Regions from separate parts of the Planococcus lenghuensis genome, predicted to be linked through region 3. Evidence: riboswitches for the same ligand, from Rfam matches in the RefSeq annotation. Region 3 holds a riboswitch; each other region holds the start of a gene.
What was found. Region 3 has a riboswitch for S-adenosylmethionine ahead of B0X71_RS10025 (5-methyltetrahydropteroyltriglutamate--homocysteine S-methyltransferase). Riboswitches for the same ligand answer to the same signal wherever they lie in the genome.
Positions count from the first base shown of each region.

Region 1 (3,273 bases), 1.4 Mb from region 3:
CCCGTCTGCTGCCATCTCTGTTATTGTGCCGACAACGACCGAGGGAGCAGGCAGCTGATAGGAAGGAAAAACGCCCGCCCGGCTGAGCAGCTCCCAGGCAATGATCAGGATGACCGGCAACACGCTGCCTGCCAGGACGGGGCGGAACCAGGTACTTTTTCCTTTTTGGCTGATTTCCTTTCGTTGTTGCTGCTTGCCCGCCACAAATACAGAAGACAATTCACTTTGATTTTTTGCCATCGGGTTCCCTCCTGCTTTCCCGGATTTACTGCTCGACCGTTTCTTCCGCGAAAGAAGGATCGATCAATGACTCCGTGGTTTTTTCGATATCGACATCCGCGTCAATGACTTCCCCTTCCTGCAGCACTTTACCGGCTGCAGTCAATGCTTCCCGGTGAACATCACCCGGAACCGGGTTGGAAAGGTCATTGCGCTCCATCTGCTTTTTCGCGACTTCCACACTGATGCCCGCTTCCTCGGCCAGCAGTTCAGCCGCTTCTTCCGGATTTTCCAGAATCCAATTCCGTGCTTTCTCATAGGCGGCAATGACGCGGTTTACGTATTCCGGGTGATTTTCAGCAAACTCTTCCCGAACATTCAAAAAGCCGTAGGTATTCAAGTCCGCATTCCGGTGAAACAGCTCCGCGCCTGATTCCAGTTCCAGTCTCGCCATATGCGGATCGAGTCCTGCCCAGGCATCCACCTGATTGGAAGCCAGTGCGGACGCGCCATCTCCGTGCTGAAGATTGATGATTTCAACATCATCCGCTGAAATATCGGAGCCGGCCAATGACCGGAGCAGGAAGATGTAAGGATCGGTTCCGAGTGTAGCGGCGACTTTCTTTCCTTTTAAATCTTCAACGCTTTCAATTCCGGAGCCGGGATTCGTCACGAGTGCCGTCCATTCCGGCTTGGAATAAATATAAACGTTCTTGATCGGCGAGCCATTTGCCTTCGACATAAGGGCTGCCGCTCCAGCGGTGGAACCAAAATCGACGCTGTTGCTGTTCAGAAACTCCAGCGCTTTGTTGCTGCCTTGGCTCAATGTCCACTCCACTTCAATTCCTTCTTCCGCAAACTCCTCTTCCAACCAGCCGAATTTCTTCAGCACGAGACTTGGCGGTGAATAATAGGCATAATCCACCCGGATGGTCTCAGGCGGTGCATCAGCCGAGTCAACAGTCGTGGAGCAGCCGGCGGCGACAATGGCCAGCATAATGGCGGCAACAACTACCAGGAAGCTTCTTATATCGATTAACGGGATATTTCTCATTTTTCATTCCTCCAGATTTTTCTGTAATGGCCATGGACGGGAACTTAACGTCTTATGGAATTAAAGAGCTTTCCCGGTACTGGTTCGTTTAAAGCTGCCGGTCAAGCTCTGGTGAACATTCGCTGTCCGGGTATGTATACGCCCATTCGGGCCGGCTGGCATGCGGTTGAGTTATGCTGCTTTTCTGCCATGATGATTGCCTCCTTTTCCGTTTCTGTCTATTTCAACCGGAGGATAAGAAAAAGCCCCCTTTTCTCAAAGAAGATGAGAAAAGGGGGCACCGTATCGCGAGTGGTCCTGCTTCTCTTATCTCCCAAGAAAAAAATCTTGCTGGAGTTAGCACCTTTCCGACAATTGTCGGAGGTTGCTGAAGCGTCAACGGGCCAGTCCCTCGGCTTCTCTTGATAAGAAGGTTATGAAATTAATACCTAGCATAATACTATGGATTTAAAAAGTCAATTGTTTATTTTAAATTTTCTATTTTTTGTTTGTTACCAATCGGGGAACCTAATCCCAGAACGTCAGTTTCACATTAATTTCGAAAAGCTTCCTCGCTCACATACCCTTTCCACTAGCAAAAACGAAAAAAATTATCCAAAACCAACTTTTATCCTTACTGCAGAAGGTAACTGTACCGTTGCTAGTTACACACAAAAGTATGATGTGCCTAAATCGATGAATAATTCATCACACTTCTGCCTTTGGTGAGCACCGAATAGGGCACAATAAAACACCTTCGAAAATATACTCAGGAAACAAGTAATAAAATCGAAAGTGTATTTACTCTCAGTCTTATAATTTCATTTTTTTGTCACTTTCCAGACGATGCCGGTTTTCATATGGAAATCAACAGGGAATGCCCCGTTGTCCCGCGCTAAACGATTCAGGTTTACACGGAGTGTAGAAAAATCGACGATGTACATAGCCCCGTCCGGTCCGAATTTCACGTCATAAGGTCGCTCGATTCCTTCTCCTTGTTTTCCAAGGTGAGACGCAGGTACCGGTTCTTCGTTTTGAATAAAGGGCTGTACTTGTTGTCCCTTTGCATTTGGATTGATTAGCGAAATTCTGCTGCCGGCGGGTTTGTCCCTGGCCGGATTTGTCAACCACTCCATATTTCCGAACTCCGCAATGAATAACTGATTCGCATACTCTTCCCAGGAGGCAGGAGAGATATCGATCTTAGAAGGTGAAGAATTGACTTCATGCAGACCGGCAATCAGTGATTTATCCGGCTGCTTGAGGCCGCTGGCTTTATGATCAATCAAAAAGTAGATCTTCCGTTCCTGTCTCTCTCCATTTATGTAGACGGGAGCGATCGCTGAACTCACTGGTCTGTACTTTTCGTCAGTCACAGGATCAAAATTTGCTGTAAAATCGGGCCAGCCATACCAAGCATCTTTTTCGACCCGATACGTACCATCATAGACATCCTTTATCGGTCTTCCCGGTGCGTTATCATAGCCATTGACAGCGGCAAACATCTCATCTGCTTCATTCCAGGCGATTCCGATAATGTTACGGAATCCCCATGCATACGGTTTGACGGTCCCTTCTGGATCATCAAGATCAAAGGCCAGGATTGTCCCCCCGCTTTTATCGCGGCCTTTGATCACTTGCCCGGGTCTTGTTACGGTACCAAAAGGCACAAAAGCACCAGTCTGTATCAATTCAGGCGAATCTTTCAGGAAATTGGGAAGCTCGATGTTAATGCCGGTCAGCACAATATCTTTTGCGGTGGTTGGATGTCCGTCCGGCGATCTTTTGACTGCCGCCATCACGTTTTCATCCATAAATCCCGAGTTTCCTCCAATACCCACACAAACATACATTCTGCCATCTCTTCCTACCCGTAAATCATTCGGCTGGTGATCGGATTTAGCGTCAATGATGCCGCCGATCAGCCGGGTCACCTCTCCGTCGACTGTCACTTTAGAAACTGCTCCCGATAAATCCATTTCTCTGTGCGTAATATAGAAGGCGCCATCGTGCCAAGTCAT
Region 1 covers NZ_CP019640.1:3,392,055-3,395,327, forward strand. The annotation lists gene B0X71_RS17145 (ABC transporter permease) at 1-240, opposite strand, end outside; gene B0X71_RS17150 (aliphatic sulfonate ABC transporter substrate-binding protein) at 266-1,273, opposite strand; SAM riboswitch class I at 1,577-1,684, opposite strand; gene B0X71_RS17155 (PQQ-dependent sugar dehydrogenase) at 2,074-3,273, opposite strand, start outside.
Region 1: linked by a shared signal. The riboswitch ahead of B0X71_RS17150 (aliphatic sulfonate ABC transporter substrate-binding protein) and the one ahead of B0X71_RS10025 (5-methyltetrahydropteroyltriglutamate--homocysteine S-methyltransferase) in region 3 are both predicted to bind S-adenosylmethionine.

Region 2 (3,273 bases), 1.1 Mb from region 3:
ATGACGCCTTTATCGATTTCAAGCAATGAATTTTCAATAAGCCGGGCGATGTAAGGTCCTGCATAGAACACAAGCGGGACAATCGCTGCTGTCGTTCCGATGGAAGTGCCGACAATCAGCCGGGTGAGCGGGATGATCGCGACAAGCAAAATGATAAAAGGAATCGACCGGAAAATATTGACGATGGCGTTCAGCACTTTGAATACCGGTTCATTCTCAAGCAGATGGCCGCGCCTTGTGACAACGAGCAGGATACCGAGGGGGAAGCCGATGAGCAATGAACAGCCGAACGCAACGCCGGTCATGTAAATGGTTTCCCATAACGCTTCCAGTATTTGTTCCTGATCAACTAGCATAACTGCTCATCTCCTCTGCTAAGACGTAATTATTCCGGATTTCGATCAATGCCCGCTGGATCTCCGCTGGGTTGCCGTTGAACTCTACAATCAGATTGCCGTACGGAATGCCCTGCAGCTCGGTGATATTGCCGAACAGAACGTTCAGTTCAAGATCATAGCGCCGGGAAATCCGTGAGATGAGCGGATGGGCTACGGAATCGCCTGTGAACTGAATGCGGTAAATCGGCTGGCTCCTGTTCGTGTTCCGGATCTGTTTAAGCAGCGCCTCCGGCAGTTCATCATTCATAACCGAGCGGACAAACCGCCGCGTCGTCGCATGCTGCGGATTCGAGAATACATCGAATACCGTTCCTTGTTCGATGATCCGGCCGGCTTCAAGCACAGCCACTTTATCGCACACCTCCCGGATGACCGCCATTTCATGCGTGATCAGGAGAATAGTGATCTTATACTTGCGGTTCACTTTCCGCAGCAGGTCCAGGATTGACTGGGTCGTTTGCGGATCCAGAGCAGACGTTGCTTCATCGCACAGCAGGATGGACGGATTCGTGGCGAGCGCCCGGGCGATGCCGATGCGCTGTTTCTGACCGCCGGACAGCTGTTCCGGATACTTATCCGCCTGATCACCGAGCCCGACAAAGTCCAGCAATTCCGTAACCCGCTGCTGAATTTCATTTTTTGGCGTTTTGGTTAAGATCAGCGGCATGGCGATGTTGGTATATACGGTCTTTGAAGTCAAAAGATTAAAATGCTGAAAGATCATGCCGATATCTTTTCGCGTTGTCCGGATTTCTTTCGCGGACAATGCGGAGATGTCTTTGCCGTGAATCTTGACTGTTCCTTTCGTCGGCCGTTCGAGAAGATTGACGGTCCGGATCAGAGAACTTTTGCCGGCGCCGCTGAAACCGATCACACCATAGATTTCGCCGGTTTCGACTGTCAGATCGATGCCGTTCAGTGCGGGTACTTCCCGCTTTCCTGAACGATACGTTTTTGCGACCCCTTCAAATTGGATCATATCCATGCCTCCTCAATAGTGGTTTTGCTGAATAAAACAAAAAGAAGCCCTCTTTTTTCTTTACCAGCAAGAAAAAAGAGAGCTTCATAATAAATGAAATCACTCCTTCTCATCTTCCAAATACGCCGATGCGCATTTGCAGGAATTAGCACAGTGTCCGCATAAATGCGAACCCGCTGCCGAAACGTCATAGGGCCTGTCCCTCAGTTTCTCTGGATAAGAAAGTAATGTGTGCTATTCAATTCGTGATTCCTACTTTATGGCTTGGGTATAAAAAAGTCAACCATTTTATCGAAAAAAATTTTCAAGCTGCTTTTGCCGGCTTCTTCCGGAAGACGGCCGACACTTTGTTTTCGGTTCCTTCTTTTATCCGTTTAATGTTCTCCAGGTGCTTCCACAGCGCCATCCCGAACAGCGCTGCGGCTGTAATGACAGGCCATTCTCCCTGAGCCGGCAGGAACGCAGCCAGCAGCAGAACCGCATACAGGCAAAGCACTCCAATGACGAGGTAATCTGTGATCAATGAAACGATGATAAGCAGCAGCAGACCGGTGAGCCCGAGCCGCCAGTCAAGTGCCAGCAAGACACCGATGAGGGCGGCAGTTCCTTTCCCGCCGCTGAATCCCATATAGAATGGGAAATTATGGCCAATGACGACAGCACTACCTGTAAAGAACAGGAATATCCAGAGCATTTCAGGGGATAATCCCGAACCTGAAAAGAGCCCGCGCATGAGCAGCACAGCAGCAGCCCCTTTTCCGATGTCAATGGCCGCCACCAGTGCGCCATACTTCCAGCCGAGCACAATAGCCGCATTGGAAGCGCCGGAATTTTTTACGCCTTCCGTTTTGATATTCACCCCAGAAATAAATCGCGCCGCAACAGAACCATGCAGGCAACCGATCAAATAACCGATAATAAGTGCTGCTGCTAGCCAGCCTGTCATGCAAACCCCTCCGATTTCCGCATCTTTCTTTACATGTAACGCTCCTGATAATAAAAAGGTTTCAAAAAGATGCTGAAAATTCTTGACAATGGCGGCCGTGGTTCTCTATACTTGGTCACTAAGATGGAAAACTGAATCTGAATACTCTTATCGAGAGAGGCGGAGGGAATAGGCCCGATGATGCCCGGCAACCACCAAGCTGCTGCTTGGAATGGTGCTACGTCCTACAGATTGCAACTGATCTGACAGATGAGAGGAGGTTTGTCTGAGAATGGCGGCCCTCTTCTTAACCGAAGAGGGCCGTTTTTAATTCCTCCTCATCTGCTTTCCATCGGACAAAAACTAAGGAGGAAGACGAATGACGAACTTCAAACCAGAAACTCAATTGCTTCACGGAGGACAGGAACCGGATCCGGTAACAGGCGCACGGGGGGTTCCGATTCATAAAACGACTTCTTACGTATTCAAAAGTGCCGAACATGCGGAGAACTTATTCGGCCTGAAGGAAACCGGCAATATCTATACACGAATCATGAATCCGACAGTCGATGTATTTGAACAGCGGGTGGCTCTCCTCGAAGGCGGGACAGCTGCAGTGGCCCTTTCTTCCGGTATGGCGGCGATTGCATTCTCGGTTCTGAACGTGGCTGAAGCCGGGGAAGAAATTATTGCGGATGAAAATTTATATGGCGGCACATTCAGCTTGTTCGCCAATACACTGCCGCGCTATGGCATTACGGTCCGCTTTGTCGACGGGAAAAATCCCGAGAATTTTGCGGATGCCATTACGGATAAAACAAAAGCGATTTTCGGTGAAATTATCGGCAATCCAAGCCTGAATGTATTTGATGTTGAACGGGTGGCGGAAATCGCCCATGCAAATGATATTCCGCTCCTGATCGATAACACATTCGCTTCTCCATACGGCAGCAACCCGATTGAATTCGGAG
Region 2 covers NZ_CP019640.1:3,084,684-3,087,956, reverse strand. The annotation lists gene B0X71_RS15630 (methionine ABC transporter permease) at 1-356, opposite strand, end outside; gene B0X71_RS15625 (methionine ABC transporter ATP-binding protein) at 346-1,377, opposite strand; SAM riboswitch class I at 1,484-1,600, opposite strand; gene B0X71_RS15620 (glycerol-3-phosphate acyltransferase) at 1,682-2,323, opposite strand; SAM riboswitch class I at 2,468-2,579, shown strand; gene B0X71_RS15615 (O-acetylhomoserine aminocarboxypropyltransferase/cysteine synthase family protein) at 2,682-3,273, shown strand, end outside.
Region 2: linked by a shared signal. The riboswitch ahead of B0X71_RS15625 (methionine ABC transporter ATP-binding protein) and the one ahead of B0X71_RS10025 (5-methyltetrahydropteroyltriglutamate--homocysteine S-methyltransferase) in region 3 are both predicted to bind S-adenosylmethionine.

Region 3 (3,273 bases):
GTGCGGGGGAGGCTGAGCCTTCACTGCCGGAACCGCTTGAAGTGAGCCTGCAAGTTCAAGAAACCGTTGTTGCAAATGAACCCGTTGAGTTAACGGCAATTGTGACACAAGGAACAGAAGCTGTCACAGGTGCGGATGAGGTGGAATTCGAAGTGTGGCAGGAGGAAGAGAAAGAGAGCAGCAATCTCCTGACGGCCGGTCACGAGGGAGAAGGAGTGTACGTTGCTGAAACCTTGTTTGCCGAAGCCGGCGTCTATCATATCCAATCTCACGTCACAGCAAGAGATATGCATACAATGCCGGAGACCACGATTACAGTCAGCGGCCCGGAACCTGCACTGGGAGAAGAAACTGCGCATCCGTACAGTCATGACGCCCATGGCACAGTCACTATTCACCTGGCTGAGCCCGGAGCGATCCAGTTGAATGAACCGGCGATATTCAACGTTCATGCGAAAAGCGGGGAAGTGCAGCTGACAGGAGCGGACGTCTCGTTGGAGTTATGGCGAGAAGGCGCTGAAAAGCATGAATGGGTGAAGTTGACAGAACAAGAGGGAGCCTACACGGGTGAAGTGACATTTGCGGAAGCGGGTACGTACCAAGTGCAAACCCATGTCATGAAAGATAGTGACAGTATACATGAACACACCGAGACGGTGATCGAAGTTTTGGAATAATTAAGGCATGGCTGGATAACTGGGACGCTTTTTCAGTGTCCAGCTTTTTTTCGAAATAAATTAAAAGAGAATTCTCGTAGACAAAAATGGATAAAAGAAAACGGGGCTATCCTGTTCATGCGATGATCAGCATACTGACCCAAAATCCGGATCATCAACCGTATTTGATGTTTATCCAGAACCAACCGGAGTATGTGATTCATCATCATTAGATCAGCGGAGACAGTTGTTATTTGCTGGAATGCAAATTCCCATTGAATGAAGAATTGAATGGATTTCTGGTGAGCTTGAGCCGGCTTGTAAATTATAAATTGTCACTTATCATAGACTAACTAGATACTCAAAAAAGAGCTGGAATTTTTGTAATGGAATTTAAGTAGTAAAAAATTACTTAAGGAAAATACAAAATCAACAAAAATAAAAACAATCAATTCTTGACGCAGGTCTATATTACTTGTAGGCTACTGTTAATAACCAATTGCATAACTTTCTTATCCAGAGAGGCGGAGGGACTGGCCCGAAGAAACCTCAGCAACAGACTGCGACAAACAGTACTGTGCTAATTCCAGAAGCGTAAGCTTGGAGATGAGAAGAGTCCGTTGTCAGTGTATGCCAAACCCTCTTCTGAAATTCCGGAAGAGGGTTTTTATTTTTTTACCTGTAAATGGATTACTGCATCCATCAAATTAGAGTAGAAAGAAGGAGTTTATATTGACCCAACCAGCAACCGAAAAAGCGAAAACGAATCGTCCATTCCGAGGCGACCATGTCGGCAGTTTCCTCCGGCCGGAGCGGCTGAAAAAAGCCCGGGCCCAGCGGGAAAACGGAGAAATCACGAACGAGGATCTGCGAAAAATTGAAGATGAAGAGATTATCAAACTGATTGCCGAGCAAAAAGCAGCCGGTCCGAAGGCAGTCTCGGACGGCGAGTTCCGCCGGAAATGGTGGCATTTCGATTTTCTGGCCGGGTTTGATGGTGTGGAGCTGTACGATGCCGAACAAGGACTCCAATTCCACGGAAAGCAAACAAAAGCGCTGGGCATCAAAGTGACAGGAAAAATCCGATTCAATGGGCATTATATGATTGATCACTTCAAATTCCTTCGGGATAACGCTGGTGACGCTGTGGCGAAATTCACAATTCCAAGCCCGAACATGCTGCTGTTCCGGGCGACGTTTGAAGAAGGCGTATATGAAACTGAGGAGGAATTATTCACGGATCTGATCACTGCGTATCAGGAAGTGATTGCGGCCTTATACGACGAAGGCTGCCGCTATCTCCAGCTGGATGATACTTCGTGGGCTTCCTTTTTCTCTGAGGAAGGACGCGCAACCATCCGGGCAAAAGGAAAAGAACCGAGCAAAGCAGCTGCACTTTGTGCCCGGGCGATCAATGAGGCCATTGCAGAGAGGCCTGCGGATCTACTCGTGACGATGCACATCTGCCGCGGCAATTTCCAATCCACGTATTTCTCGAGCGGCGGATACGACGCAATGTCTGAAATCATCTTCGGCGGTCTGGCCGTCGATGGACTGTTTCTTGAATTCGATGACGAGCGATCAGGCGGGTTTGAACCGCTTCGCCATATCAACCGGCCGGATTTGACGGTCGTGCTGGGACTCATCACATCCAAGTTTGGCGAACTGGAAGATCCGGAACGTGTAAAAGAACGGATTGCAGAAGCTGCTGCCTATGTGCCGCTGAATCAGCTCTGTCTGAGTCCGCAATGCGGCTTTGCTTCGACAGAAGAAGGAAATTTGCTGACCGCTGAGCAGCAATGGGAAAAAGTCCGCCATGTCGTGAACATTGCACATGATGTCTGGGCAGATGCATAATCATTATTGATCATGGCTGTGCCTGCCATCCCACCAGAAAAACGGGGCGGGATGGTTAGCATTTGCGCCCTTCCAAAAGGAATAGTACGATCAGGTAGACAGAACGAAGGAACTAACTATGAAGGGACAGATCATGATGACGATCAAGACAGACATCGACCAGCACATCAAAGAAGCTATGAAAGCGAAAGACAAAGAACGGCTGGCGACACTCCGCCAATTGAAATCCGCCTTGCAGAACGAGCAGATCAACGCAAAAGACCCGCTGACAGCTGACGAAGAACTGACGGTCGTGAACCGGGAAGTGAAGCAGACGAAAGAGGAACTGGAAGGTTATCAGAAAGCGGAAGGGGATTATGCTGCCGTCATCTCGAAACTTGAAAAGCGGTTGGAAGAGCTCTCCCGTTATTTGCCTGCACAGCTGAGTGAAGCGGAAGTTGAAGCGGCTATCCGGGAAGTCATTACTGAAACCGGTGCAGCGGGTCCCTCCGATAAAGGCGCTGTATTGAAAGTGATCATGCCGAGACTAAAAGGCAAAGCAGACGGCAAGTTCATTAACCAGACCGTTGCCCGTCTCCTCGGACAGTAATATCAGGAAATGGAATAAAGGCACACTCACATGTCGTGAGTGTGCCTTATTTTTTTCAATGGTTTGCGTGCAAGAAAGGGAGGAAGCAGAAGTGACTTATGCCGTTGCCGGCCATTTGTAATTTGTTCTGCTATAAGACCGGGTGCTCGGTTATGTCAATTACTTATCCGT
Region 3 covers NZ_CP019640.1:1,946,447-1,949,719, reverse strand. The annotation lists gene B0X71_RS10030 (FixH family protein) at 1-677, shown strand, start outside; SAM riboswitch class I at 1,166-1,269, shown strand; gene B0X71_RS10025 (5-methyltetrahydropteroyltriglutamate--homocysteine S-methyltransferase) at 1,389-2,513, shown strand; gene B0X71_RS10020 (GatB/YqeY domain-containing protein) at 2,632-3,102, shown strand; gene B0X71_RS10015 (YrhK family protein) at 3,258-3,273, opposite strand, start outside.